DNA from 2 places in the Priestia sp. D3YE.R1 genome. Region 2 is predicted to be linked to the other one. Evidence: a T-box and tRNA genes for the amino acid it is inferred to sense, from the RefSeq annotation. Region 2 holds a T-box; the other holds one or more tRNA genes.

Region 1 (15,950 bases), on a different contig from region 2:
ATCAAGAGGCTTAAAAAACCTCTTAAATAACTCGGAGGTGAAAGTTTATGTCATATTATGACAAAAAGTATATTAAAGGCGATCCTAAAAAATATGATTGTAAAGAGGATTGTAAAGAGGAACACAAAGAGCACTGCAAGTTTGATGAGTATAAGGACGAACATCATGAAAAAGAATGCGAACTTGATGTAGATCAAGCTCCGTCGGTACCAGTTACTACAACTGCTCGCCCTAATTTATTAGCTAGCACAATCGCAACGACAAAAGTTTGTGTCGATGATGATTGTGATCAAGTGGTATTAGACGCAACAGTGAATTGGCAGCCTGATCCCTTTGATTTAGGTGCTACTGTAACAGCCATAGTAGCTGCTATCGCTACCTTAATCATAGCTATCCTAGGACTTTTAACAGGAACTGGAATCTTCCTTGCTTTAGCTATACCAGCAACTTTTAGAATTTGGAGAAAAAGCGACAAATCATCGAGACCTGTATTAATTTCTGAAAAATTCGATACAAGTGGAATTTTTGGTTTACAAATTTTAGGTAGCGGTTTCCTTGGCATTGCGTTTAGCCCTATTACTACTTCTATTCATGCAGTAGATACTGATCCGGATTGTGGAGAAAACGAGTACTTTTTAACCATTAATTTAGGTCCTTTCCCAGAGGGTACTATATTCCTTGATCTTTCTACTCCTGCAACTCCTGTAGGTATTCCAGTTGGCACATCTGATGTGACTCTGACTCCTGACAATGTAATAAGCCACACATTCACAGCTTTAGAACTAGACTGTGAATAAAAAAGAGATCGGGATTTATTTTAAAAGTTCTTGTTAATCCCAGCTATAAAATAATATCTAACTATTTTACCCCCGCTTTTTAGCAGGGGTATTTTTTTACAAACAAATAAGATTGTACAAATAGAAAAACCTTTAAATAGAATACCTAGATTATCAATTTAAAGTTTAAATATTTTGAGATAAAGTATATTTAACCTATTTAAATTGTCATTGACTCTATATTGGAAAACACATTTTATATTATTAAACCCTTGTCCATTGCAAACCTCTCACTTCCTGCATTTACTATACTAGAAGGTGAAAACCTTCAAACCCAAGGTGAGGTGAAAGCATGTCATATTATTACAAAAAATATTTAAAAGGTAGTTCTGACGACGAATATAGACACCACTGTGATAATGATTGGCATAAACATCACTGCAAAAGACACTGCGACGATGATTGTGAGAGACCAGATTTTGATGATAGACCTGCGTTTGGCACAGTAACAGGTACAACAACAATAACAGGTGCGGCTGTAAATACTCCATTAACATTTACTAACCTTCTGTCTCCAAGTAAGAATGTACGAGTTGTTTCTAATGGAATAGAAGTTTTAGAAAGCGGAGAGTATTTTATTTCATTTACAGCATTCTCCACTTCTACTCCAGCTACTTCGACTGTTACGTATACAATTAATGCCGGAGGCTTTACCCAAACTGTTACTTCTTCTTCTGGTACAGCCACAATATCACTCCTGCGTCATTTAAGAAGAGGCGATACGGTAACGGTTACAGCAACAACAGCTGGTACAACTACTACCATCAATGCCGCTCTCACAGTCGCAAAAATCTCGTCGCGTTTTTCTGAAAAAGATTTTTATTAATTCCTATCACATTTATTTCCCTCTTATTTAATAAGAGGGCTTTTTTTATTTCTTATGTAACCCCTTCCTAAAATTCTTTTCCCCATTTCCCCCTTTTTTCCTGTATAATAAGTAGTAAGAAAGAGGTGCTTATGACGAGACATCCTGTAGAAACGATTTATTATTTAGAAAATCCTCAGCGTGATATTTCAACGTACGCTTCGACAACACAGTTAACGGTTGAGTCTGTTGTAAAAGATGTGTTTGGTGTTGCTTGCGTAGCAGACATTAAAATTATGCTTCAATATAATAAAGAATTCCGCAAAAGCATCAGTCAATTACACAATGCAATGGACGATGATCTTACGTTAGAAATGGTTTTTCGAATTGCGTCAAAAGAAGATTTGATGCGATTCAAAAAAAGATTGCTTGAAAGCAGTTTAGATGACGCAGAAACGTCAATAGACTGTCCATTCAGCGCGACCATTCAGTTGCAAGACGGTCGTTATACGTGGAATGAATCCACTTCCGTGTATGAAAAACAAAAAGAACGTCTTTCATCTTAAGCTTTTATTTTTTATGTATGAAAAAAGCCTGTATCTTAATTCCTTACTTAAGATACAGGCTTTTTGGAATTTGTCCTACATTTTCACTTTTATATTAAAAAACAATTAAGCGGTAATCATTGTCGCAGTGGTCTTCACAATGATGTTTTTTCTCATACCCGTCATGCTTATGGCATTTTTTCTCGCAAGAGCATTTGCTGTGGCCATAGTCGTAGTCGTCATGCTTGTGGCATCTTTTCTTGCAAGAGCATCTGCTGTGACCATAGTCGTCATGCTTGTGACATCTTTTCTTACGAGAGCATCTGCTGTGATGATGGTCCTCACAGTTGTGGAATCTCTTTTTGCAACATCCCATTCTACTATCATCTCCTTCTTTCTTTGTCCCTATCAGTATATGAAAAAGAAAGGAATGTGCACGGGTGCCTGTCCTAGGTTGAAGGATTTTTTTTAAAATGTGCGTACGTCTGTGGCTTAAACTTCATACCGAAAAAGTAGTATTTGGCGTACAAGTAAAAATAATTATGCAAGCGAAATGCTAGGCTTGCTAAAGCCTCTTCCTGCTGATCCTTTCCCAGATTCTCCTTAAAAATAACAGCGCTTTTCCCTCTTTTTCTATGTTAGATTTTTTAACTCAATTTCTGGAAATAGGTTTTATCACTTCTAATAACGTGTATACACAAAGCAAGGAGATAAGTTACTTAAACTTCTCTTCATTACTAAATATATTCTAGAAAGTTGTCTATCATACAAGGAGGTTGTTTGAAATGGTAAATGTAAAAGTAGTTGAAAATGGCGTACAGGCAAAAGATACAATCGAACAATTTTTGCGTGAAGGATTTACAAAGGACGAAGTTTATTTACTTGCACACCATCAAGATCGCTCCGAGGATTTAACAGCTGCAACAAATACAAACAATATCGGTCTTTCTGAACAAGGTGTTTTTGATGCGATTGCGAATGTGTTTCGTTCTCGAGGAGACGAGCTTCGTGCCAAAATGCGTTCATTAGGATTATCACAGCCGGAAGCTGAACGCTATGAAGAAGAATTAGATCACGGTAAAGTAATCGTCGTGGCATCAAAAGTTGCTTGATTTAAAAGCCCTACAGCAGGGCTTTTTTATTTTTGTTTTCTACCCTTCTTCCTCTTTCCTTAAAGAACACTTTGCCTGTTCTCATTTATATTAAAGAGATGGCTAGTCAATTTTTATTGGCTGCCTTTTTTATATGCTGTTTTAATTCGTTGATGAGCGATTAAAAAATGAAATGGATATAATTAAAGAAGTCATCCCTACATATGATTATGAAGATAAGAGTTACTGCGAGGAGTGATATATTTGATTATAGGAATTGAGTACACAAAACGTGTGAAAAATGGATTAGTCGTTAAAAATATTCCTTACAAGATACACGATAAACCTTGTGATGAAGGCTGCTGTAGAAATGATAAAACGATAGGCGCCAGAGACAAATTAAGGGTTAATTGGCTGTTAAATGTTTTTATGCCTAGCAAAAATATAACGGTATTTGATTATAAATATTGGTCAGAAGAACTAACTTCGTTATGGAGAGAGCATCGAAGAAAAACGATATAATACATCTGGTAAAAAAATCTCCTTAATGAGCAAGGAGATTTTTTCTATTAACTTTATCTTCTAGCACCAACCTATTTATCAAGCATTTCAACAATTTTTATACCTTTAGATGCGGTTACAGTAAATGTACCATCACCATTATAAATTGCTGAGTAGGATGCTTTTCCTTCCACTCATGATAACCAATTTCATATGTAACATTTCCTAGCTGTGTTTATCCTTTTCTGCTGAAGGCAATAATGAAAATGCATAAACTATATAAAGGGTGAAAAGTTATGATTAACGTCATTGAGACACTACTTGATTACATAAAGAACTCTTCTACAGATGATACGCCTCCTCGCCCACATATCGGTGAGACTATGGGGTGTTGGCTGTATTTCACTGCTTTAGCGGAAGAAATACCTGCTTTAGAAACTTGCCTTAATACAACAACTAACAGTGAACTGCTTAAGCTTGTTCAAGACTCAAAAAACCTGGCTGAATCTCAGATTGATACACTCAAAAAATTAATGATTAAAGAAGGAATTCCCCTTCCTGAAATACCGGCTACCAAACCGAAATCTGATCCTAACAGTATTCCATTAGGAGCAAAAGCCACGGATTCTGAAATCGCTAACTTAATATCTGTAAAAATTGCCTCTAATATCGTCATGTGCAGCACGAATATGGGACAATCTATTAGAACCGATATTGGATTAATGTGGTTGAAATTCCACACTGAAAAAGTCATATTAGGATCAAAAGTGAAAATTCTAATGCAGCAAAAAGGATGGCTCAAAATTCCTCCTTATTATTATCCACCTGGAGCCCCTCATAACTCTAATTGAAGTGTTCTTAGGTAAGCAGCATAAATAATCTTACATCCAACACATTTAACGAGGTGCTTGAACATGGATTTCCCTACAATTCATACAAATTTTTGGGACGCAGTCATTGGTGTTCCTGTCGTATTAATCGTGACGCAGCTGATCAAATGGCTTTTTCATCCTAAAAAGCAGTATGTTCCGACTATTGCTTTAGCTGTCGGCGTGCTGTTTTCAGTATTTATCAGTCACCCTCATCATATTATTGCCGGATTGTTTATGGGATATTTTTATGGATACGCCGCAATTGGCAGCTATGCCGGTCTTAAAACAACGTGGAGAACAATTAGAAAAGATACGTCCCCTTATTCATCAGATTAAAAACCAGCGACATATTCGCTGGTTTTTAGTTTTCATTACTTATTTCTTCTGCTCCTAGCTCTTTGGCTAAGTGAACAACCGATTGATTGATTTTCCATACGTAATAAATGTTATGCAGCAGCTGCAGATGCTGTAAGTTTCTTGATTGAACGGACGTATCAAAATAATCTAAAGATTGTTCAATTTTTTGTCTGACATCTTCAAGCGTATATACATACGTTCCTCTTTCTCCTCGCAGCGCTTTTTCAAGCTGAGAAAAATTGCTTGCCACTTTCTCTTCCACTTCCTTGACTACACCATGAAATTCTGCTTCCTTATAAAAAGCTTCGTTTCTAGTAGAAGATGCCACCAAATGCTTGGCGTAATAATTAATAGCGGTAAAGACGGTCAAAAATTGCTGAAGGCGTGAACGGCCAACGAAACCTTTGATAATAGGATCTGAGTCAACATGAAGCTGTTTTAGCTTTTTTTCTAATTCCATTCCTTTATCAGCTAAATTGGCAAACGCATACTGATTCGTAAAACGATGCAAATAAGTGTGAACAAATTCTTTTAAAGCCGCTACGTATTCTACTGACGTGTCGGTTATTTTATCTCTTGTTCTTTTAGGAAACACAAGAGCAGATACGGCTAAGCCAATTCCAACTCCTACGACTGTGTCTAATACGCGAGCCAGCAATAAACTCTCTGAAATTCCCCCAAGAAGCATGTCATACATAAAGGCCAGCATCATTGTAATCCAAAAGCTCATAAACGAGTACGTAATGGGAAAGAAATAAAAAGCCATAAACACGCAGATAAAAAGCAGCGTTATTTCAAGTATTCCCGGTGAGACAAAGCTTGCGACAACAAAGCCCACAGCTGCTCCTAAAAGCGTGCCTACACTTCGCTGTACAGCTTTTACAAACGTACTTCCTATCGTTTCTGTACCAAGAAGCACTAAATAGCCTGCTAAGAGCGCCCAATATTGGTGCGATGGAGACAGAAAAGAGCCAAATATTAAGGTCGCAACAGCAGTGATGACCGCTTGAATAGACTTTTTCGTAGACGGTTTTAATCCTGTTTCTTCTTCTTTACTCTCATCGTCTTCTTTTTCTTCCGCTTCTTTTTGAGGCTGTTTTTCTTGCTTCACAATTGCTTGCTGCAGCTCATAGGCTTCATCAATCACGTGATTTGATATCGTTTCGATACGGCGGATTAAGTAAAGCCAGTCTTTATACCTTTTGTCTTGAGGTTCGAGTTCACTTAATTTTTGGCGCAGCTCTTGCAGATGCTGAGCTGCATCTGCTAGTGAATGAGTAGAATTTCCATTTAACACCTCTGCTTCGCGAATCGATTCCACTAGCTTTAACAGCAGCTGCTGAATATCAAAATGATTAAATGCCTTTAATTCACTGAGTTTTCGAATTGCCGGGGAATATGTCTGAAGCAGCATAACTATATCAAATACATAAAGGCGCATTTGTTCAGCTGTGACGCCAGGCCATATGTCGTGAGGATCTGTATTGCCAAGCTCTTCTGATGCCACACGGGCATACTCCGCTAGTTTTTTAATATTGCGGTTGTATTGTTTAATTTGAGCAGGTTCAATTTGTTTCTTTTGAATTAACTCAATAATTAAATCAAGCACCAAATTCACTTGAATATGAAACGATTTCATTGAAGATCTCAGCACGTTGGCAGGTCGGTCTTTAAAGATGACAAAATTATAGATAAATGCACAGCAGGCTCCTACTATAACGCCAGCTAACAGCCACGGCAGCTGAGAAAATGTAACGTGTAAAATAGAAGCAAAATAAAACGACATAAATGCTACCATCGACAGAGAGAAATAGCGAATACCAAATTTCTGTAAATAAAAAGACAAAAACACTAGCAGAACGAGAAAAACATTTTCTGCTTGTCCATATTGTGATAGAAACGAGCCAATGCCGAGAGAAACGGCGCTAGAAAGTGCTACTAAGCCTGTGGTCACTTTTTTTGCTTTTGTTGTTTCATCATTCACAACCAATATACCCATCAGGCCGATTACGCCCGATAAAATAGCAGCGGTAATTTGTGAGCTTCCCGCTGCTTTTAATACGATCAGCATAATAACGACCGCTGTAATTACGCTGATCGTAGCTTTAGAAGCCGTTTTGAGCCTTTTTCGTCCAGGATCTGCAGCGACTAAGCGGCTAAACCAATATGAGAAAATAAACACCCTCTCCTTTCGTGCTGTAGAGTTCTTTGCAGAAAGAGTAATATTATTACTTATACCCTTTTTTATTCTTTTCTATCGTATGTAAGCACGTTTTTCCACTATAACATTGCGAACGGCTAGAGAGCTAAACAAATGCTTAAAAACACATCTGTTTTCTGTCAGATGTGTTTTTAAGAAATAATCGGTCATTACAATGTAAGAGAAGAAATTTCCCATCCGTTTGTTAATGGATTTCTTTTTAAAGTAAAAACCATCGTTGTCTTTTGTGCCCCTTTATCTTCGTAATAAATAAGACAATCTACGGCGATTTTCTCTTTTGTTTTATACTTTTTTGCATGAAATAAGTCCGTTTTATAATAAATAGTGGAGATACTATGCAGTTTTGCCCATAGCTTATGCTCTTGCTTTACGCGCAAAACCGGCTGCATTAAGGCATCGTCATCTTGCTTTAATCCGGTTAAAAACATATTGACGACTTCTGCCGGCTCAGCTTTTAATGCATATTCATCAAGCTTTCCTCCTGCTTTTAATACCATTAACTGATGACCTGGATCCACATTTTGAGACTTGTGAGTCGTACTCCCCGCAAAATGAATGCAAAAATGACCGGGGAACCCATTGTCGAGCGCGCCGGCTCCGTGAGGCATTCCATTCATGGAAGCTGCAAGCATTTGGCCTTTAAACGGAATAAGAACAGCTCTTCGGTTCCAGCTCCATTTTCCATTATATAAGTGCTTCATTACTTTCGTATCTTGACGTGTAAGCGGCTGAACATCTGCGTGGTGCGAGCCTGCTCTTCGCTGCACATAAAAGTAAAAACCGGTTTCTACATCGATCACTTTAAATTTTTTCCCCTTCGGCAGTAAGCTTTCTACACGTTTCCACTTTAATACTTTTCCTGTGTCACTTACTGGAAAGTACGTAAGGTTTTCTTCTGCTTTCATCTTTTGGGGATGCACAAAAAAACTAATAAGCATAAAGACTAAAATCATTAATTTTGTCATTGTCTACCCTCGTTACCTTGTAGTTTCTCTATGTAATATGCGAAAGTACACATACAATTATAAATAGAAATTTTTACACGCTCGGCTCATGGAAAATAATACAAAAAAAGAGCTTGTGAATCCTATACATTAAACGGTTCATTTTATTCATACTAACAGGTGAAAGCGAGGTATATGATATGAATTTCACTTGGATGGTTGGACTTTTAATGCTCATTCAACCTCTTTCTACACAAGACCACCTATCTATTACTCATGACGGTAAACCAATTGAACGGATTGAACGGGACAAAGTGGCAGTACCTCTTCTTCCTGTACCTATGGTTGATCATGATCGATACAATCTTCTTCTAAAAGAATTGGATAAAAAAACATATAGAGAGCCCCTAAATGCCCGCATTGATAAAAGCGGACAAATTGTTCCTGAGCAAGCGGGTGTCAAACTATATCATAAAGATTTTGCGGAGAAATTTTATACTTATTTTTTTAACGGCGGTACGTCAACACTAGAAATCCCGACGCTTCCTGTTCCGCCTCGCGTGGATAAGGAGCTGCTTGCAACAATTCGCATTAAGCAAATCGGTCATTATCATACGGTATTTAATCCTCATAATAAAAATCGTTCTCACAATATTTCTCTCGCGGCTGAATCACTAGACAGCAGCGTCATATTTCCTGGGGAAGTTTTCTCTTTTAATCAAACCGTTGGAAAAAGAACGGCATCAAAAGGGTATATGCGTGCGCCAATCATTGTAAAAGGAGAGTATTCTGAAGGAGTTGGAGGAGGAATTTGCCAAGTTTCTTCTACCTTATTTAACGCCGTCGATAACGCTGGTGTCACAATTACGCAGCGCTACTCACACAGCCGCAGTGTTTCCTACGTACCTCCTGGGCGAGACGCTACCGTCAGCTGGTATGGACCTGACTTTCATTTTAAAAATACGTACAGTGATCCTTTGTTGATTCGAGCGCAGGTACACGGGGGAGTCGTAAGCGTGGCCGTTTACTCTACTGATGCGATTGAATATAAGCCTCGCCGCGTGCCTTGGGCTTCTATTGATCAATTGCCGAAAGAGAAAAAAATTGAATCGCATGTTGATACTGAGCCTGCTGATTAATCATCTCTTCCAGCTTTTTATAACGAACACAAAAAAGCCTAAAGGGTATCCTTTAGGCTATTCAGTGATATAATTAGCAGCCGTAGTAGCCACCGTAACCACCGCTATAACAACTACATCCGATAATTACTAATAGAATAAATAATACAACTAATAAAGCGAAACCAGAACCAAATCCACATCCAGCATTAGACATATAAGCACTCCCTTTCAACGTGATTTTCTGTTGCTAAAACAAAGAAGGTTCAAACATGGGGTGTTTCTCATGGATAGCTTATTGTATGTCTGCCTAGACGTTTTGGTTTGCTTTTTTGCTCATTTTTTAAAAATTGGGCTTGTTTTCGTCTTTACAACTCGGAAAATGCAATTTCGTAAAAGTAAAGCTCATTTCCACTCTTCCTTTAAAACCGCGTAATAATATTCATCCCACCATCCTTTTTCAGTTGGAATACATTTTTTAAAATACCCTTCTCTTCTCATCCCGATCTTTTCCATAACACGATAAGAAGACGTATTCTCAGGTTGACAAGTAGCAATAATCCGATGGAGGTTCATTGTATTAAAGGCGTAGTCCACGATTGCTTTTGCCGCTTCTGACGCATATCCTTTCTGATGATAGAGAGAATTAAATACCCAGCCAATTTCATAAGTATGGTCCCCAAAATAGTTGAAAAAGACGATATGACCAATTAGGATTTTTTCGTTTTTTAATACAACTGGAAAATTTTTAATATTTTCTTCCATATTTTCATTTACAAATTTCTTCGCATCATCCTTACTAAAAACACCTTCTGGTATGTACTTCATGACATGAACATCAGATGTATATGCGTAGACATCTTGCCAATCTTCATAGTTAAATTTGCGTATTAGTAATCTGTTAGTCTCAATATTCATGTCGATCTCCCCTATCTCAAAGCTATCTTTCTATACGTTTGTTTCGATAGTAAAGAGATAAACACCTCTTTGCACCAAGTTACTGTTGTTTTTGTTGCCGCTTCTTTAAAAGAAGATAAAGGGACTCTGCGAAAAAGAAAAATAAAAGAGAAAAAAGGACAAATAATTCGGCCACTTCCATTACACGAAACGGGCTTAATGCATTGTATAGTGCCTGCAGTACGTTCGTTCCTTGAAAAAGATCAATTCCTACAGAAAGAGCGATCACAGATCCAAATAGCAGCAGGCTAACTCCAATAATTTTCATTCCTTTCACTCCTCACCTAATCGTTACTTACCTCATAGGTTCGTCATTTTCATTTACCGTCATGCAAAAGATGATTTGTTAAAAATTACATAATTATACGGTTTTTGGTCAAATTAATAAAAAATACAGTAAGGGTGCTTTCATTTATGCCTTCGTTCTTTAAAAATCAAAAATCTACAAATAATCTTCGCTCTCAGGCAAATCAAACAAGCAGTGAACAAGCAGAGTCTTCTTTTAAGAATTTGCTTTCTGAGAACCTTACCTTTATTAATAGGTACAGCTACTTTATTTAAAATTAAATCGCCTTCACGTCTAGCGTATCCTTTAGGTATCATTGTGTTATTTTTGTCGATTACAATCGCTAGTAATTTTCAAGAACACCTTTATGAAGGGCTGCACGTAGCGAGATTTCTTTTACATATGCCGCTATTTTCTATCGTACCTATACTGCTTCTGATTATCGCCTTTTTGAAAAAATAGGAAGAAGCAGCACAGATAGTATATCTCTAATAAATAGAAAAAATAGCGTTAAAATTATCGAGGTGATGTTCGTGTATATATGGTTTTATGATCATTTTGTTAATACCATCTTATTTCCGCTTACTTGTATCATGCTAGTGTGCCTATCACTAGGGCTGTATGCATACGTTAAGCTAAAAAAAATGAAAAGTGAAGAATAGATAGCTACTCCCTCATTTAAAACAAGAAAGATACAACAAGATAGAAAGCAACTGTTATTCCCGCTGCAATTAAAGCTGGCTTTAATTTATATTTGGCATATTCAATAACAGATAAATCTAATATTTTGGCGATGGTATTCGTATCGTCGCTCAAAGGTGAAGAAAATGCTCCAAAGGAACCGCTTGCAAACACCGCACCGATAATTAATGGCAAAGAAAGATCTGCAGAACTTGCAAGCGATACGCCAAGCGGCATTAAAATTCCCCACGTTCCCCAAGCAGATCCGATAAAGTAAGAAATAGCAGCTCCAAAGATAAACATAAAAGGAGTGACAAACATTTGAGGAATCCACTTAGAATGTGCCGTCACAAAATTTGAAAAACCTAAGTCTTCTGTAACAGCGGATAATCCCCATACTACCGATAACAGCAGAATAACGGACATTAAGTCATTACCTCCTGTGATAAAACCATTAAGCAAATTCTGTAATGTAAAGCGCTGAAACAAGAAAAAAATGAGGGTAATTAACGTAGTGATAATTAAAGCTACTACCATCGCTTCTAACACGTCTGCTTTAATAAATGCTTCAAAAAAGCTGTGGCTCTTATGATGTCCACTCCACCATGTTAAAAGTAAGGTAAGTGAAATCACAACAAGTAAAGGTACTAACAAATTCCAAGGCTTAGAAGGCAAATCCTTCGACACGCAAGGATGACAATCATGCCAATCTTTTTCGTCTTCTTCCTCGAGCTTCATAGGAGCGGTAGATGTTGAATGATGAAAAAAGCTGAAATAAATCCCTACTAAAATAATCACAATCGAAAAGAAATTATAAGGAATGCTTTGAATGAATAAAGAATAAGCGTCTTGTTTTATGCCTTGATGATCAATTGCCATTTGAATGATTGATACCATATATCCTACAAATGCCGTTGCCACGGGAATTAAGACGATAACAGGGGTAGCAGTTGTTTCAATAACAAACCCTAGCTCTGCTGTCGTCATTTTCACTTTTTTCAGCAGCGCTCTCATGATGGGCGCAATCGTCACAAAACGAAATGTGGGAGCACTAAATGTTCCAATAGTTGAAACATAGGTTAAAATAAGTGCTTTTTTTCTTGTATCAATTCTTTCTGCAGCTGTTTCCACAAAACCTTTAACTCCTCCAGCAATCTTAATCATTCCGATAAGCCCTGAAAACGCGTATAAAAAGACGACGATTTCTATATTACTTTTATTTCTAAGAGCTTGTACAACGTAGTGAAGTAGCTTTTCAACACCTCCGACAATCGAATGATCAATCAAATAAGCACCTACTAATAAGCCTAAAAACAACCCTGGCAACACTTGTTTGGTGAAAATAGCTATTGGAATAACAATTAAAAACGGTATAATTGAAAACCAACTAGATTCCATAGGACTCTCCCCTATCTTAAAAACCATATTAGATGTCTTCACGTATCGTTCATTAGCTTTTAATGTAACCCCAATAATATGTGTATATTCATGAAAACAATGCGTATAAACAGCACTGCTTTAATAAACTATTTCTGATTAAAAACAGCATCGTAAAAATCTTTATTTCTACAACAAAAAAAGCAGTTTGCACATGCAAACTGCTTTTGAAAATAAGCGGAAGACGAGGTTCGAACTCGCGACCCCCACCTTGGCAAGGTGGTGTTCTACCACTGAACTACTTCCGCGCATATATGAAACTAAAGATGCGGGTGAAGGGACTTGAACCCCCACGTCATAAGACACTAGATCCTAAGTCTAGCGCGTCTGCCAATTCCGCCACACCCGCGTGTGAATTAAAAGATAACTCTAAAATGGCAGGGGCAGTAGGAATCGAACCCACACTGACGGTTTTGGAGACCGTAGTTCTACCTTTAAACTATGCCCCTAGAAATGATTTCTTCAAAAGAACCTCGTTTCGTTTATTGACGACGCTATATTATAATAAAACATATATGGAATTTCGTCAATAGGTCTTTTTATGAATCACGACTAGTACTAGCCATTTCAAAAAACTGTGAGGCATATCACAGCTTTTTACACTCCCCTCCTCCAGTTGCAGTAGCTTTTAATCTCTACCATTGATTTTCAGTAAAAGCCTTTTTTAGGCACAGTGCGGAACTATACAAAATGTCTCCAAAATCGCGTGAAGACTGAAAGGATATGTAGGAGTGCAGATTTCATAGGAGGCACGTTTTTTTGAGAATCCGTATTAAAATCCACAGGTTCTCCCTCATTTCCCACAAGCGTACTGTGAGAAATCTTAGTTTCAATAGCTCCTGTTAGCTCGGATGCAAATTCTTCACTATCTATCATAACCATGGATTCAGTATTTAAAAATACTGAACGTGAATCTAAGTTAAAAGAACCAACTGCACTTAAACGCTGATCATAAACAACAGATTTCCCGTGAATTGAATAAGGCTTTTGATATTCATAAAGCTTTGAACCAGCTTTTATAACGCAATTCTTCACTCCCAAGTATGCAGAAAAAGCCATAGCATTTGGAGTGGATGTAATCGAATTAGTTAAAATAATTCTTTGCACTTTAGATTTTACTGACTTATCTATATACTGTTCCATCTCTTTTGTTGGTACAATATAAGGACTTTGAACGACAATGGATTTTTCAGCTTGCTGGGAAAGCTTAATAAACGTTCTCCATATAAAAGGGCTTTTATTCATTCGTTGAATAGGATTTGTAATAAAAGAAACCTTTCTTGTAGGCATCGTTGATTCTCTCCATACAATATAAGGATGGACAAAAGGTTCATTTGCTTTTTTGGCCTCTTCGTATTGATCTATTAACAATTTCTTTCCTGAAAGGCCACGAAATTGTTTAGTTTTCTTGAGCTTCGGAAAAGCTTTTCGGGTATACGGGTGGTTCCATAATTTCTCTACATACTTCTCCATGGAGACAATAACACTATTACTTTCTTGCTTTGTGTTATAAATCAGCACATCGCGGTCATAGACAAAATTTTTATCTGGTTGACTGGCCAAGTATTTATCTCCAATATTTCGTCCTCCACTAATACCTAATTGACCATCGACTACTATTATTTTATCGTGAAGACGGTTATGCCATGTCCAAGGTTTAAACATAGCAAAGGGTTCATAGTACTTTAATTCAATATTATGATGGGAAGCTAGAGCATAAAGAACATTTTTTCTCTTGCCTTTTAATCCGTGAGAGATCCCGTCTAACAGCACTCGAATACGTATACCTCGATCTGCAGCTTCGAATAAAGCGCCCATAAGTAAATCTGAAGAACGCCCTTTACCAATGGAAAAATATGCAATATCGATTGTGTGCCTCGCTTCTTGAATCATCTGCATCCGAACAAGCCCTGAAAAATAACCGTTTTCCAAAAGCATAACGCGGTCTGTGGATTCTTTCTTTCCATAAAAATTCTCAGTATTCATTACTTTTAAGTCTTTTCCCTTGTGCGAAGGGACATAAAACAGTACCACTGCAGTTACAAATACATATATGAAGTACAATACGACAATCATTATTAGTATATTTATTAGCATATTTCCTGTCACAATCCCTTTCCATTCTTATCGTTCTGTTTTTATTAGGATTCTTACTTTTTTAACTTCTATACCTTTTAAAATAAGAATGGAATGATGGATTATTTGTTACACCACTGTTGATTTCCGTGCAAAATTCCGCTTTCCGCAGGCGGCCGTTGAGCCTCCTCTTCGCATACGCTCCTGCGGGGTCTCACCTCTTCCGCTTTTTCTGCAGGAGTCTTCGCCTTGCCCTCCAAACAACAGCTAGAAGCACCTACATACATGAAATCTACGTTCATCCTACCAATAAAAAATCCGAACGAAGATTCTATGAGAAATTATTTCTGCAGAATCATACTCCCTATCTGTAATTTTTTTAAATAATTCTGGCATGTAATGAATTACTGGAAAATGAGCGTAAATACTTCTTACGCAAAAAAAAGCAGAAGTTCATTATCTTCTGCTTTTGCAATTTATACCCTATTGTGAACCTGCTCTAAGTAAAACAGCGGCTCTTTTATTGATTAAGGTCGTTTTCCATATCTTTTATATCTTGCTGAAATTCGTTTAAACGCTGACGCTGGGTTTCAGAAGCATTTTCAAGCGCGTTCTCAATTTGCTGAGAGGCTTCATTTACTTCACCTATCGCTTGCTTCGCTTCATGTCCATACGATGCATCATTTTTAGCTTCATTTGCCTGTTCATATGCATCTACTGCTTCTTTATGCCCCTGCTGTGCTGCTTGAAACGATTGTTGTTTATCTTTATTATATGGGAATTTTTTCATCATAGTGCTCCTTTCCATTTGTTCACTCTTTAGTGTGGCATTTTTCTACTTATTCATACGACGCTTCAATAAGTTAAAGCTAAGTGACTACTCCTCATAACAAATCACTCAATCATTTAAGGGCTCTATAAAATATCTTCTATCTCCTGAAATACTTTCTATATTTTACAGAAATGTATAATCACTTTCTTTAGCGGACATCATACGAATAGCTTATCTGAACGAAAAATGTATTGGGGTTGACTGCATGCACTTGTTTCTTTCCTTTTTGATCATTTGTGCAGGGATTATACGGATGGAAATGAAAAGATTACCTCAACACTCTCATAAAAAGGAACGGAACATTTTTATGGTGTTCATGACAATCAGTATCATAATCGCTCTTGCAAAAATCTTTCGGCTGCCTCTACCGAACCCTTCTGATTGGGTAGAA
Region 2 (15,950 bases):
AATGAACCGTCTTTCTTTAATTCAGGAAGTGCATCAGCTGGTAATTGACCAGTAGGCATACCCGCCCAGTCCAATTCACCGTTTTTGAACATTGAAAGTTCAGTGTTGTTATCATTGATCATGTACATTTCAACTTTTTTAAGTTTTACAGCATCTTTATCCCAATAGTTTTCATTAGGAACTAACTCGATTTTGTCATTGTGTTTCCAAGTTTTTAATTTGAAAGGACCGTTTGACGTATAGTTGTCACCTGCATTTGTGTACCATTTTTCATTTGATTCAGCAATTTTTGTATTCACTGGGAAGTACGTATAGAAAGCTGTTAATTCTAAGAAATATGGCGTTGGGTTTTCTAATGTTACTTCAAGCGTTTTATCATCTGTTGCTTTAACGGCAACATCATCTAATGAACCTTTCCCTTCATTAGCAGCTTGTGCATTTTTAACATAGTATAATTGATATGCATATTGTGATTCGTTTTTAGGATCTAACGCCCACTTCCATGCATATTCGAAATCTTTTGCTGTTACAGGGTCACCGTTTGACCATTTTGCATCGTCACGAATCGTAAACGTATATTTAGTTTGATCATCGCTGATCTTCACATCTTTCGCCATTGCATTTTCAGGTTTTCCATCTTTACCGATGCGAGTTAAACCTTCAAATGTTTGTAGTAATACGTTTGATGATGTTGAATCATTAGCTAAGCCTGGATTCAGTGAAAAAGGCTCAGTTTTAATATTTACGCGAAGCTCTTGCTCTTTTTTCTTATCGCCGCCATCACTGCTAGCATTTTCACTGCCACCAGATTCTTTGTTAAATCCACATGCAGCTAAAAACAAGCTCATGACAAGCAGCAAACTGAAAAGAATCGACAATCTTTTCTTCATTGCGTGTTACCCCCTATTAAATTTTGTTTGTGTAGCAACCATATTTTTTTGATATTCACTAATTTCTTAATCCTCTTTCAATACAAAATAATCAGTTATTTTTTCATATAGTAGAGTGTTAAAGAACTCACTGCAAAATTATTCTTCTACCCTATGAAACTGTCATCAATTGTTTACATGCTGTAAATCCAATGTATGCGCTTAATATGTAGAAGACTCATTCATTACAAAATTCGCTAATTGAAACAAAACATTGGCTATTTTGTTTTTTCTGAAAAATTAAGAAATTGTAATACCTTTGTAAAAAATATGTTTGTTACGCCTATTATAAATATTTTAAAAATTTATTGCAATACTATTATTTAATGGTATTTTTTTATCATGAGGGAAAAAACCTTATCTTATAAGGATTGTGCCTACTTGTCAGACGTCTAAAATCTTTTTTGTAGTATAGGTATTATAATGGTATTACAAAGCCATTAGAAATACTAAATAAAAGATTTTTACCAAATCCTCTGCCAAATTTTCATTAAGAAATGCTTTAATTAAAAGGTTCTTGTCTTTTTTTGTCGCTGAAAAATTCCAGTAAATTGTCTTATAAAACTTTTTAGCGATAAGATGTTTAAATTCCTGCTTTTTCGCGTTATAATAACGAATAACTATATAATTAAAGCTGTGAAAAAGAGTAGTATGCAGAATTTTCATTTTTAGAGAGTTTGTGGCTGGTGAGAACAAACATTGAAACCTGCAGAATGGACTTTGGAGCTTTCAAGTGCAAAGCTTGAACGTTGACCTCAACGTTACATGAATAAAGATAGTTCACAATAATGTGTGCTAATTAGGGTGGCAACGCGGTCCATTCGCCCCTAGCTTATGCTAGGAGCGGATGGGCCTTTTTATGTTGTATCCGTAAACTAGCATCATATATGTGCAGATGAAAGGAAGATTTGATGAAAACAATTTTTTCAGGTATTCAACCAAGCGGTACAATCACTTTAGGTAACTACATTGGAGCGATGAAGCAATTTGTGGAACTTCAACATGACTATAACTGTCATTTTTGTATTGTAGATCAGCATGCAATTACAGCGCCTCAAGACCGTTTAGCACTTCGTAAAAACATTCGCAGCCTTGCTGCTCTGTATGTAGCAGTAGGAATTGATCCAGCAAAATCAACTTTATTTATTCAATCAGAAGTGCCTGCCCACACGGAAGCAGGATGGATGTTACAGTGCGTAGCGTATATCGGTGAACTTGAGCGTATGACTCAGTTTAAAGATAAGTCCGCTGGAAAAGAAGCAGTATCAGCAGGATTATTAACTTATCCTCCACTAATGGCCGCTGATATTCTTTTATACAACACCGATTTGGTTCCTGTTGGTGAAGATCAAAAGCAGCATTTAGAATTAACGCGTGACTTAGCTGAGCGCTTTAACAAAAAATACAATGATATATTCACTATTCCTGAAGTACGTATTCCAAAAGTAGGCGCACGCGTCATGTCCCTTCAAGATCCTACGAAAAAAATGAGCAAGTCTGATCCAAACCAAAAAGCTTTTATTACGCTCTTGGATGACGCTAAAACAATTGAAAAGAAAATCAAAAGTGCCGTAACGGATTCAGAAGGTATTGTTCGCTACGATAAAGAAAATAAGCCAGGTATTTCAAACTTATTAAGTATTTATTCAATCCTAGCCAATAAATCGATCGAAGACATTGAAGCAATGTATGAAGGCAAAGGTTATGGTGACTTTAAAGCTGACACAGCTAAAGTAGTAGCTGAAGCACTCGCTCCAATTCAAGAAAGATATTATGAATTAGTTGATTCTAGCGAGCTAGATGATATTTTAGATCAAGGTGCTGATAAAGCAAATGCAACGGCGAATAAAATGCTTCGCAAAATGCGAAACGCAATGGGAATTGGCCGTAAACGTTAAAAAAAACGACTGCTATGCAGTCGTTTTTTTAATTAACTTTTGGCTCTTGTTCAATTTCCCAAAGTTTTTCAAAGAAAGGTTGTCCTTTTACTAAGCGCTCGCATAATAATTTATGTTTCGGTGACCACCCTGACTTCGTTTCATCGTATAGCTGATTCCATACATCTTGAAACGGCATCTCTTGAATGTCTTCGTATTTCGTTGGATTCCACTCTGTGTACCAGTAGCGGATTTGAGCTGTATTTTTTGTTGTATGTAGCTGATCAAGTGCCATAAATAACAGCTGTTTTAGCTGACGTTCTTTACGTGTTAATCCTCTCATCGTTTCAGGAGACGGCGAAAGAATATGATGCTCTTTTTTATTTAGCTCGTCTTCACTGAACTTATATTCTAGCTCTTCTTGATCCGCAATCATTTCATAGACCAACTGTTCTTGTCTTGGAATTAAGCGGCTTTTTCGAATCGGAATATGATATCCCATCGTATCAATTGCTAAAATATTCGTTCCGTCTGTAACAATAAAACAATATTCAACCTGCGTGCGTTCATGATTTTTCCGAATGTATGCTTTCTGATAGACATCTTGTAGTAGTTGTTGAGGTAGCTCGGAAAGATCATTTTCAATGTAATGAAATAAAAGCGGATTTACTTTTAATAACGGTGCTTGATCGAGCAGTTCTACACAATCATCTTTTCTCCACTCATGGAAATGACACACATTATAACCGTTTTCTTCGCCTTCAAACCAATTAACCCATACATCATGAAGATATAGCATAATTTACCCCTCACTTACTATCTGTTTGTTATCCATCAGTATAGGCAGAGAAAGGAATTTTTATTCCAAATGATGTTATTTTTCTAAAAATTAATTATGAAAAGCCTTCGTTCTTGTTTATTATTCAAATGCCATTATTTCAAAGCTAGGACATACCGAGAGTGCTGATGATTGCTAAAGGCTTCATGAGCTATATCCACCGCTATAAGCAGAAAAAAATCCGAGTTTCTTCTATAGTAATAGGTTTGTCAGGAGGTCTGACAAACCTAAAAAAATCTATCACACTTTTGTGATAGATTTTTAACGAAGAGATTTTGGATTCAAAGCATCTTTTAATCCTTCACCAATGAAGTTGATAGCTAGGATTGTAAATGTAATAGCTAAGCCTGGCGGAACCCACATCCAAGGCTTATTCTGCAGCACATCTGATTCCCTTGCTTCTGTCAGCATATTCCCCCAGCTTGGCGTATCAGCCGGCACGCCAAAACCGATAAAGCTAATCGCTGACTCAAACACAATAAGGATAGCCATCTGCAAACTGGCTTGAACCACAATCGTTGAAAACACATTTGGCAGCAAATGTTTAAAGATAATTTTAAACGGGCTGCACCCAATGGAAACAGCTGAAAGCACATATTCATTTTCTTTTTCAGCCAAGACTTTGCTTCGCACCAGCCGGGCCGTACTTCCCCAGCTTAAGAAACTAACAACTAGAATGAGCGTCCAAACGCCTGAAATCTTTCCAATTAGAATTGTATTTAACACTACAACGAAAACAATTAGGGGAAAGTTTAATACAAAGTCTGTAAAACGCATTAAGAATTGGTCCACTTTGCCTCCGTAATAACCCGCAACCGAACCGATAAGAGTTCCGATTAAAATAACGAGTGTTGTACAAGCAACTCCAATCAGTAACGAAGTTCTTCCTCCATACAATGTACGTGCAAATACGTCTCGCCCATTTGTATCTGTTCCAAACCAATGCTCACTAGAAGGCGCTGCATTCATCGCCATATAGTCGATACGTGTAATATCTGCTTTTGTAAGCAGCGGTGCAAAAATGGCAAGAAGCGTAATCACAATCATGAAAGCCAAACTTATCATAGCTAGTTTATTTTTAACAAACTTCTTTCGCGCAATCGCCCATGGAGAAAGGTTTTTAGGAGCTTTCATATTCACTTCTGGCTGTACATCTTTTTTCGTTACAATTTCCATACTTTCTCCTCCTAATCCAAACGAATACGCGGATCTGCTACGCCGTATAACAAATCAGCAACCAGATTCCCAACCAGGGTTAAAATTGAAAACAACATTGTAAGCGACATCATAACTGAGTAGTCACGAGTTGCTACAGAGTCAACAAACAACTTTCCAATTCCTGGATACGTAAAGATTGTCTCTGTAATGATAGAACCGCTAATGATTGTTACAAGATCAAACCCTAAAAACGTAATAAGCGGAATCATTGAGTTGCGTAAGATATGAACATTATAAATTTTAGATTCTTTTGTCCCTTTTGCTCTAGCTGTGCGCACAAAATCTTTGCGACTGTTTTCAATAATATCATTACGCAAAAATTGGGTATATTGCGCGGTCGACATCAAGCCAAGAATCAGCGCGGGTAATATAACGTGATGAATTCTACTTTGAATAAATTCCCATGATCCCTCTTTCAATCCTACTTCAACAGAACCGCTAAATGGAAACCAGCCTAACTGAAAGGAAAATAAATAAATGCCTACAATCCCTGCGATAAACGATGGAACCGCTAATGCAAAGTAATTATATCCTGCAATAAAGTTATCTGCTAAGGTATACGGTTTTCTTCCTGCATACATACCTAAAATAAATGCAAACACATACGTAATTAAAAGCGAAGTCAAAGCTAAAAAGATCGTATTAGGCATACGCTCTAAAATAATATCTAATGTCGGTAACTTATGAGTTGTTGACTTTCCTAAATCTCCTTGTGCCACTCCCTTTACCCAGTTCCAATATTGAACGTAGATAGGATCGTTATATCCTAGCTTATCGCGCATTTCCTCAATGTATTTTGGATCTGTATTACTAGGGTTGATTTCTCCCCCAAAAGGGTCCCCTGGCATCATTTTTGCCAGGGAAAACACAACAAAGGAGATCAGAATCAACATTGGAATCATCCCTAAAATACGTCTTAGTGAGTATTGCAGCATCGTTGACTCTCCTTTACATGTAAAATATTTATTCTGTTACAGACCATTTCTCCGGATCTACAACTACCGTTGATGGATCTAGAGTTACGTTTTTCACACGCTTATTCACAGCATAAATATTGATATTTTCCCATAAAGGAAGTGCTGGCAGCTGCTCATTAAAGAATTTTTGCCATTTTACATATACATCTTTACGGTATTTATCATCAAATGATTTTTCACTCAAACCGTCTTTAAGCATTTCGTCAGATTCCTTATTTACCCAACGTCCATAGTTCCATTCAGCATTAGAGCTCCATAATCCTGTAGGGTCTGGATCTGAACCAGTGTCCCAAGAACCAAAGAACGCTTCTAAGGCCTTATCGTCGTTATCTTTCATTTCATTGTACAAGTTAAATTCAACAAGTGAACCCGTTGCTAATTTTGTTTTAATACCAATATCATTCCATGCTTGCATAATAGCCTTCGCACGACCCTCGAAGTTGGCTGGACCAGCATAGTGACCGAATGAAATCGTAAATGGTTTTCCGTTTGGATCTTCTACAAAACCATCATTATTCTTATCTTTATAACCGGCTTCAGCTAATAACTTTTTAGCTTTTTCTGGACTGTACTTGTACTTTGTTAAATCTTTTTGGTCAGCAGCAATCCAGAATACAGACGGAATAACTGTATTAGAAACAACCGCTTTGTCGTTCATAAATGCTTTTACCATTGCTTTTCTATCTATTGCATAAAGCAATGCTTGACGAAGTTTTAGGTCTTTGAACTTTTCGTAATCATCTACATTTTTACCAGCCTTTTGATCACGATGGCCAAATCGTAGCCCAATATACGAATAACTAGTTGATTTCCCTTCCAAAAAGTCTAAGTTTTCTGCTTTTTCAACTTGCCCTAAATCAGCTGGACGAACATCCATAATGTCGACATCGCCTTTTTTCAATGCTCCGGCGGAAACAGATGGATCCAGTACTTTTACAACAACACCATCAAGATGAGGCTTACCTTTCCAATAATCATCATTACGCTTCATTTGGACATATTCACTTGCTACCACTTTTTTCACTTTAAACGGCCCAACACCAATTGGCTCTTTACGAACTTGTTTGGACTCTGCAAGATCTTTTACAGCAATTCCTTCATAGTACTTTTTCGGCATTGGATACGGCCATAGATTATCTAAGTTATTTACACGAACTTCTTTAAACGTTACTTTAAATGTTTGCGGATCTACTACTTCAACTCCAGAAATAGAATCCGCTTTGCCGTCGTGATATTCTTGAGCGCCTTTAATATGCTCAACGTTTACATAGCGCGGACCTGTATAGTCTTTATCGGCAATCGTTTCATACGTATATTTAAAATCATCTGCAGTTAATGGATCTCCGTTATGCCACTTAATGCCCTTTTTTAATTTAAACGTGTAAGTTAGTTTATCACCACTCACGTCCCAAGTAGCTAAGTCAGATTTAATTTTTAATTTCTTATCATAAGTAAAGAGACCTTCATTGATAAATTCTAAGATTTGGCTATCATATGCACTACCATACAATGCGTACTCAAAAAGCCCTTCTGGCGCTCCGTCAATCCCATACGTAATCGTTCCGCCGTCTTTTGGCTTGTCTGTTTTTGCACCTTCAGTTTTTGTTTCTCCTCCTTCTTTACTAGAAGATGAAGAAGTGCTTCCACCGCTGCACGCCGCTAGAAAAAGCGATAGCACAAGCAAAATGGAAAAAAGTGATAAAAATGATTTCCTTTTCATCATGACGTTCCCCCTATTTAACTAATAATCTGTTCGTATGTAGCTTTACGAGTTATATAAATGGCAAGCTACTTGATGGCCAGGTCTCACCTCCTTTAAGGCAGGTTTCGTTTGGCTGCACTCTGCCATTGCATGTATACAGCGAGGATGAAATGCACAGCCTTTTGGCGGATCAATTGGACTTGGCACATCTCCCTGTAAAATAATACGCTGTTTTTTCTTTCGTGGATCTGGTTCAGGTATAGCCGATACAAGCGCTTGCGTATAAGGGTGCAATGGCTCTGCGTATAGACTTTTCTTATCAGCAATTTCCACTAAACCGCCTAGGTACATAACACCGATACGGTCACTCATATGTTTAACAACACTCAAATCATGGGCAATAAATAAAAAGGTTAGGTCGAATTCTTGTTGAAGTTCTTTAAGAAGGTTTAAAACTTGTGATTGGACAGAAACGTCGAGTGCCGATACCGGTTCATCAGCAATAATAAGCTTTGGACGAAGTGCAAGTGCACGTGCAATTCCAATCCGCTGACGCTGTCCACCGGAAAATTCGTGAGGATATTTATAGTATGCATCTTCCGGTAACCCTACTTTTGTAAGTAGATTCATAACTTCTGATTTTAATTGATTGGTTGATTTTCCTGTAAAATTCCGAATTGGTTCAGAAATAACATCTCCAACCATTTGCATTGGATTGAGGGAAGCATAGGGATCTTGAAAAACCATTTGGAAATCTTGTCTAATTTTACGGAGAAAAGTTCCTTTTACTTCTGTGATATCTTTACCATCGAAAATAATTTTTCCGCTAGTTGGTTCCAACAGTCTTAGAATCGTTCTTCCTGCCGTGGATTTCCCACAGCCAGATTCTCCTACCAGACCGAGCGTTTCTCCTTTTCGAATCGCAAAAGAAATACCGTCAACTGCTTTTACATCACCAATTTTCTTTCGAAAAAATCCCCCGTGAATAGGATAGTAGGTTTTTAAATGCTGAACTTCTAGCAATACATCTTTCACCGCTTTAGTCATTAGCTTGTCTTCACTCCTTTTGACGGATAGCTATTTTCATACAGCAGACATGCGACGTCATGCCCCTGTGAATCCTGGCGAAGAACAGGCGTAACGGAACTGCAGTCTTCCATTGCATGAGGACATCGGTTAACGAAACGACAGCCTGTCCGCGGCATGTTTACAAGAGAAGGCACAATTCCTTTGATCGTATTTAATACTTCTACATCATCTTCCATGCGTGGAATTGAGTGAAGAAGCGCTTTCGTGTACGGATGTTTTGGGGCATAAAATAACGTATCAACATCTGTATGCTCAACAATTTTCCCGCCATACATGACAATCACTTCATCACACATCTCAGCAACTACTCCTAAATCATGAGTAATCATAATAATAGACATATCATTACTTTCTTGAATTTCTTTTAGCAATTCTAAAATTTGAGCTTGAACCGTAACATCCAGGGCCGTTGTCGGCTCATCCGCAATTAAAAGTTTAGGCTGACAAGCTACCGCCATGGCAATCATGACACGCTGCCTCATTCCTCCCGACAGCTGATGCGGATATTCATCGATGAGCTTTTCGGATCTCGAAATACCAACGCTTCTTAAAAGCGCAATGCTTTTTTCGCGCGCTTCCGCTTTCGATATATTCATATGGTTAAACAATACTTCCTGCAGCTGATACCCAATGGTTAAAACAGGATTGAGGGATGTCATCGGTTCTTGGAAAATCATTGAGATGTCTTTCCCACGAACATCATTCATCTCATCTTCTGATAAGTGCGTAAGATTCTTTCCGTTAAATACAACGCTCCCGCTTCTAATTTGACTATTTACTTTAGGTAATAGCCCAATAACGGATAAAGACAATACGCTTTTTCCACAGCCAGATTCTCCTACAACTCCTACAATTCGCTTTCGTCCGACTTGAAACGACACGTCGTCTACAGCATTATGCCAGGAATCATTAATGGAAAAAGCAGTTTGTAAATTTTTCACTTCTAGTAAAGGTGTTGATCCGACAGGCTTTTTATCCATTTATAGTGCACACCTCATTTTTCTAAAAATTGTTATATTTGAATAAGATATTATTACAATTTCATTACAAAATCAATATATTTTGAAAATTAATTATATTTTTTATTTTTAAAATAATTATTTCTGAATATCTCTTCAGCACTTTAACGCATAAACCTCCTAATTTTTTGTTTAAAACAGGATAAAATTTACTATTTTTTGTTTTAGGTATATAGCACTTGTTTTTTTACAGTTGGAACGCAGATTTTTTTAAGATAGTATTGGTACTAAGAGGAAGCAGCTGGGTAGTGGTTAAAACGTGAGGCTTCATACATGAAGTAACAAGATGATAACCAATATTGTAGCCCATCATTTCTGGATACCAATTTTGGCCGAATAACAGTTGATCATATTTTTTTTCGTCAGCGCGAAGATTATAATAAGGTTTAACATGCTTTTCCCACATTTTTTTAGCTTCTTCAATGGTATAATAATTTGTCCAAGGAGCTAAATATTTTTTACCACAATACTCCTCTACAGCTCTTTCTGCTAACCCTTCCATCATCATAGCGTCTAACAAAGTAATGGTTTCATCAGACTTATTAATGGCTTTTAGCCTGCAAACGTGATGGTATTCATGGGTAAGCACCGCTAACATTTCTTCATCGGATGTATGACTTGTCATAAACACAAATAATTTATCGGTAAAAGCGACACCTGCTCTTCCGTTAAATTCACGCTGCATTTTTCGATTTCTAGGATTGCTTGGAAGCACTAGCACCGCTACATCCGGCCCATTCCATGCTTTTTTAAGCTTTTCGTAATGTGCTTTTACTTTCTTCCAAACCTGTCTTTTCTTCATTTCTTCTAATTCTTTTATAAACATTAAAGAAGGCGGACACATTCCATAGTTAAAAAGTAATTCCATACATTCTTTTTCTTTTAATTTCTTAAAATAGCGCGCAAGATGACGGCTTATTTCTTTCGGCTCCGTCCAAGTAGAAGTTGAAACAATCGGCATGTTTTCCCCTCTCTTTCTTCATCCTTTTGTTTCATGATATGTTCACAGCTACTCTTTTGGTTATCAAAAATAAAAAAAATTCTAGGCATCAGCCTAGAATTTTTCATTATGCTTCGTATTTTTTAAAGATGATTGTTGCATTGTGACCGCCAAATCCAAGTGAGTTGCTTAGCACTGCTTTTACTTCTTGCTTACGCGCTTTGTTTGGAATGTAGTCTAAATCGCACTCTTCATCAGGTGTTTGATAGTTAATTGTTGGAGGAAGAATACCGTCTTGAATTGCTTTTACACTAAAAATAGCTTCTACTCCACCAGCAGCTCCTAGCAAGTGGCCAGTCATTGACTTTGTTGAACTAATTGCTACTTTTTGAGCGTGGTCACCAAATACTTCTTTAATCGCCATTGTTTCAAATTTATCATTGTATCCTGTACTTGTACCGTGAGCATTGATGTAATCAATATCACTTGGCTGTAGGCCTGCATCTTCAATCGCATGACGCATTGCACGAACGCCGCCTTCTCCTCCTGGAGCTGGCGCTGTGATATGATGAGCATCTCCTGTCGAACCATAGCCCACAATTTCAGCATAAATACGTGCGCCGCGTGCTAGTGCATGTTCAAGCTCTTCAAGCACAATAACACCCGCACCTTCTCCCATAACGAAGCCGTCGCGGTCTTTATCAAACGGACGAGATGCTGTTGCAGGATCTGGATTTGTAGAAAGTGCTTTATTCGCACAGAAACCAGCAATAGATAAACGCGTGATTGGCGCTTCCGTACCGCCCGTCACCATCACGTCTGCATCTCCGCGTTGAATTACTTTAAACGCATCACCAATAGAGTTTGTACCTGTTGCACATGCCGTTACCGTACAAGAGTTCACGCCTTTCGCCCCTAAAGCAATAGAAACTTGCCCTGTTGCCATATCAGGAATCATCATTGGAATGAAGAATGGACTTACACGGCGGGCACCTTTTTCTAATAACGTTGAATATTGATTTTCAAACGTCTCCATACCGCCAATTCCAGAACCAATCCAAACGCCGACGTTTGGAGCAATTTCTTCTGTAATAGTCAAATCCGCATCTTTAACAGCCGCCAATGCAGCTACCATCGCATATTGAGTAAAGCGATCCATCTTACGAGCCTCTTTGCGGTCAATAAAATCTTCCACGTTAAAATCTTTTACTTCAGCCGCTACTTTAGCCGGAAATTCATCTGCATCTAGTCTTGTTAAAGGACCAACGCCAGACACGCCTGCTACTGCGTTTTTCCAAGCTGTTTCTACGTCATTTCCAATTGGTGTAAGCCCACCAAGTCCTGTTACAACTACACGTTTTTTATTCATCGTACATTCATCTCCTTCAGTTGCTTTAAAAATGTAGTGTTATTTTCCCCATCTAATAGCAATAGCTCCCCATGTTAAACCGCCTCCGAAGCCAACCATTACAATTAAATCATCATCTTGAATTTTCCCTGCTTCAAGCTCATGCACAATTGAAATTGGAATCGATGCTGCTGATGTATTGCCGTAGTATTGGATTGTTTTAGACATTTTTTCTTCAGGCAAGTCTAATCGCTGTCTTGCAGCTTCCATAATACGAATATTCGCTTGATGAGGTACAAGAAAATCAACATCCTCTTTTGTTAAACCTGCTTTTTCAATTACATTAACAGCAGATTCCCCCATTTGTCGAACAGCAAACTTAAATACTTCGCGTCCGTTCATGACAATATGATCAAGCTCGTTTTGATACAAGTGCTTGCCTCCTGTGCCGTCGGATCCTAGTTCAAAGGATAAAATACCTCGTCCTTCTGATACAGGTCCCATTACAACTGCACCTGCTCCGTCTCCGAATAAAACAGCCGTGTTACGGTCGTCCCAATCTGTAATCTTAGAAAGCTTTTCTACACCGACCACTAATATATGCTTGTAAGCATTGGTTTCAATAAATTGCTTAGCTGTAATCATGCCGTACATAAACCCTGCACATGCTGCACTCACATCGTAAGAAGCTGCTTTTTTTGCTCCCAATTTTTCTTGCAGCATACATGATACTGTAGGAAACGGTTGATCTGGCGTTACCGTAGCAACAATGATCATGTCAATATCTTCTGCCTCGACGTTAGCTTTATGTAAAGCTTCAACTGCTGCTTTATAAGCTAAATCAGATGTGTCCTCGTTATCGGCTGCAATTCGGCGCTCTTGAATACCTGTGCGCGTACGAATCCACTCATCTGATGTATCCATTACTTTTTCAAGATCTAAATTTGTTACAACTTTCTCTGGTACATAACGTCCAATTCCTAGAACACCAGCGTTCATATCAACCTCTCCTTTAAATAAAAGGCTTATATTCCTATAAAACCTATATCCGTCATTTCATTTATCGATTATATAATCAATTATTATGAGTTGGTACTAATTTTACTTCATTTTTTATTTTTTGTCTATATGGGTGTTCGTCCTACTCAGGTATCTATCATGCTACATATAGTAATCATACGGGTCCCTCTTACTCTAGTATGGGACATTAGGTAAGAACTTACCCTCCATTAAAATAGTGAAAGGAATGAGTATCATGGCAAGAAGACAAAGAAATGAAGCTTTTTCTGATTTTATGTTTGGAGCTGGGCGCAGAAAATCAAGAGAAGAAAGAGAGCGAGAGGAGTGGGAAAGATTATTTAAACAAATCGATGAAATTGTACTCGCCGTCGAAGAACTAGCTCCTCTTCTTAAACAGTTTGCCCCTTTAGTCGATTTATTTTCCAAACAAAAATAACAGCTCGGATTCTACCGAGCTGTTTTCTTTAGTTGTTTTCATTTTCAGCTAACGCATCTTGCTTGCCAAGCTCATAGGCGTCGTTCATTACTTTTGTCAGTAATGTCAATACCGGCTGTACGTGTTCCATTGATAGCTCAACGCCTGTTTCATCTAAGATCTGCTTTGCTTCTGGCAAGTACTTCATTGCAATTTGCATGAATTGCATATTTTGCTCTTCCATAGTGAAATCTCCTTTATTAAAAACATTTATTCCTCCTTATATTAGCGAATCTATTCTATAAGTACAACTTTCTCCTTTTAATGAAGAGGTAAAAAGAATGTTCTCATATGTTTTTTTTGCAGATAAATGCCTTCTTTAGCCGTTACTTTGGAAGAAAAATGCAGCATTTCTTTCGCTTTCCTGCTGATTTCATATTTCTCTTGAGCCGCTTCTTCCTTCACCTCCATATGAGTAATGTTTGCTCCTGCACTCCAAGGCTGTAACTTTTCTTCAACTAAATGAACTACTTCATATGAATATGCAGAAGTTTTACAGCGTCTAAGTGCACTGACCGCATCTTCAATATAAATAATAAAATCCGTGCCTTCCATGATGGTAAAAGCTTCTTCGTACCCGGCAATATTTTTAGAATAGCACATTGACAAAGGCTGCCAAGGTCCGTAAAGAGTCGGCGTTCTGACAATCATAATGGGCCATCCATCATCTTTATATTTTTCTATCATTCGCTCAAAATGAACGTATAGCCTTCCTTCACTACTGTCCGGTTCCGGAATCGTTGTTTCTTCAATCTTTCGCTGCTGGTCTCCAAATACGCGCATGGTAGAAACAAACACAAATCGAATGTTGAATTGACGGCATTTGTTAAGCGCTTGAATGAGTACTTGCTGCGCTTTTTGCATTTCTTGTCTTAAAAAATCAGGATGATAAAAATCTCCTCCATCGAAATACGTAAAGTAGACAATATCCGTTTCTGAGGTAATCATATCTAATGAATCTCCTACTTCAGTCGATGTATAATTAGCGTTTCGCCCTAAGAAAAATTTCATCTCTTCCTGCAAATCATCTTCTTCTTTATGAGCAGAATGTGTATATCCTTTTACTTCTGTACCTTCGTCTAAAAAAGTCATACATAAATGAAAACCAATAAAGCGGTTTGCCCCTATTACTACTACATTTCCCATATCGCTTCCTCCAATTCTTCATTCATCATTTATTCAACAAAAAGCTTAAATCCCTATAGTTATAGAGAGCACTCATTCCTTATTTCAAAGAAGTTCATCTGTAAAAGCATCATGAACTCTTTTTTCCTTTTATCTCTTATACAAAAAGCCCCTATGATATGTATAATCATAGAAGCTTTGCTTATAACACTTTTTCATGCTGTTTATAAAATTGGAGAAGGGACCGTTCAAATAAATAGTTTTTTTCCGGCAAATAAAGTGAAAGCATAATCGGAGAGTGAAGTTCTTCACGATGTAGTTCATATTTTTTACTGTGTGCAATTGGATAATGAGTAGAGGCATTAGGCGCGGTCCATATCTTCACGGGCAGCGTTGATTTTAATTCCGTAACGGAAGGGTACTCCTTAATTAGCTTTGATACTTGCTTCCGCTCCACTTTATAAGCTTGAGTCAAGTCCTTCGTGAATTGTTTATAAAAGAATTTATTGTTTTTTTCATGTTCTGCATGCGTATGAAGATCAATACATGGATTTAGCAAACCAGCTGATCGAATGAACGTATTCCCGTCATTTTCCATTAGCTGCAGCGCTAACAGAGCCCCCATTCCTTCAGCTAAAATATGAATTCGTTTATTTAAAATTTCTTGTTTCATTACTAAATGATAAAGTTGTTTTGCAAGGTGATATGCTTCAGGAGACCCCCAATGCCGGCCATATAAATTGGAATAAAATACTGTGTATCCTTCATCTTGTAAACATTGCAACAGCTGTGACCTTCCGCCGTGCTGAATCCATAAGCTAGTTGAACTTTCAACAAAATGATCTTTATCACCCAATACTAACACACCGAAACCATTCGGTCGTTCAGGGACATGTACGACATTCCATTGCGTATCTAAGCTAAAAAAGCGTCGATGTATCATAGCTCTTCCTCCGTAACTTACTAGTTGTTCCATACAGTGTATGATAGAACCATCAAAAAGCGCACTAGAATAATGCCTATTTCTGACTTATTGATCTTTTGTTTCTATATAGGAACACGCCCCTTATTTATTCATAAAAAATTCAATTTCTTATTTGACTGCTATATGCTAAAATGAAATCAAACTGTACTGTAAACGAGGTGAATAGAATGCGTGTCGTAATGGCTTTTGTTTGGGGCTTTTTACTAATGAATATGGCAGTGTACGTAATCTCTGCAATGACGGGCGGTACTTACAGTTTCGCAACCGCTTCCATCCTTGGAGTAGTTTTCACGCTAGTTGTAATTTTGATTGGAGAACTGGGTGTACCGAATAAACCAGCAAATAATCACCACTAAAAAGTGTTGGCTGTAAAGCCAGCGCTTTTTTTATCTTTTGGCATAAGCTCTT

What was found. The T-box of region 2 lies ahead of trpS (tryptophan--tRNA ligase). A T-box ahead of a tRNA ligase gene usually reads a tRNA of that ligase, here a tRNA-Trp.
Region 1: it encodes a tRNA-Trp, which carries the amino acid that the T-box ahead of trpS (tryptophan--tRNA ligase) is inferred to sense. The anticodon was not compared.

The regions. Positions count from the first base shown of each region.
Region 1 is NZ_JBLTHW010000003.1:397,882-413,831, reverse strand. Features, by position in the region: gene ACOZIR_RS20450 (hypothetical protein) at 48-797, shown strand; gene ACOZIR_RS20445 (hypothetical protein) at 1,129-1,662, shown strand; gene ACOZIR_RS20440 (hypothetical protein) at 1,794-2,207, shown strand; gene ACOZIR_RS20435 (hypothetical protein) at 2,313-2,573, opposite strand; gene ACOZIR_RS20430 (general stress protein) at 2,972-3,298, shown strand; gene ACOZIR_RS20425 (hypothetical protein) at 3,542-3,799, shown strand; gene ACOZIR_RS20420 (DUF3231 family protein) at 4,075-4,629, shown strand; gene ACOZIR_RS20415 (hypothetical protein) at 4,693-4,986, shown strand; gene ACOZIR_RS20410 (FUSC family protein) at 5,012-7,189, opposite strand; gene ACOZIR_RS20405 (hypothetical protein) at 7,378-8,193, opposite strand; gene ACOZIR_RS20400 (VanW family protein) at 8,373-9,311, shown strand; gene ACOZIR_RS20395 (YjcZ family sporulation protein) at 9,385-9,507, opposite strand; gene ACOZIR_RS20390 (GNAT family N-acetyltransferase) at 9,696-10,208, opposite strand; gene ACOZIR_RS20385 (hypothetical protein) at 10,288-10,515, opposite strand; gene ACOZIR_RS20380 (Na+/H+ antiporter NhaC family protein) at 11,212-12,612, opposite strand; tRNA gene ACOZIR_RS20375 (tRNA-Gly) at 12,828-12,899, opposite strand; tRNA gene ACOZIR_RS20370 (tRNA-Leu) at 12,919-13,000, opposite strand; tRNA gene ACOZIR_RS20365 (tRNA-Trp) at 13,027-13,100, opposite strand; gene ACOZIR_RS20360 (phospholipase D-like domain-containing protein) at 13,333-14,727, opposite strand; gene ACOZIR_RS20355 (hypothetical protein) at 14,857-14,991, opposite strand; gene ACOZIR_RS20350 (hypothetical protein) at 15,248-15,517, opposite strand.
Region 2 is NZ_JBLTHW010000002.1:72,019-87,968, reverse strand. Features, by position in the region: gene ACOZIR_RS12775 (peptide ABC transporter substrate-binding protein) at 1-890, opposite strand, end outside; T-box leader at 1,557-1,761, shown strand; gene trpS (tryptophan--tRNA ligase) at 1,838-2,827, shown strand; gene ACOZIR_RS12765 (YjbA family protein) at 2,856-3,605, opposite strand; gene opp4C (oligopeptide ABC transporter permease) at 3,906-4,820, opposite strand; gene opp4B (oligopeptide ABC transporter permease) at 4,832-5,797, opposite strand; gene opp4A (oligopeptide ABC transporter substrate-binding protein) at 5,826-7,562, opposite strand; gene ACOZIR_RS12745 (ABC transporter ATP-binding protein) at 7,605-8,588, opposite strand; gene ACOZIR_RS12740 (ABC transporter ATP-binding protein) at 8,588-9,610, opposite strand; gene ACOZIR_RS12735 (DUF2268 domain-containing protein) at 9,837-10,610, opposite strand; gene fabF (beta-ketoacyl-ACP synthase II) at 10,717-11,958, opposite strand; gene ACOZIR_RS12725 (beta-ketoacyl-ACP synthase III) at 11,998-12,936, opposite strand; gene ACOZIR_RS12720 (hypothetical protein) at 13,193-13,393, shown strand; gene ACOZIR_RS12715 (ComZ family protein) at 13,422-13,616, opposite strand; gene ACOZIR_RS12710 (NAD-dependent epimerase/dehydratase family protein) at 13,694-14,578, opposite strand; gene ACOZIR_RS12705 (hypothetical protein) at 14,760-15,500, opposite strand; gene ACOZIR_RS12700 (YjzD family protein) at 15,710-15,898, shown strand.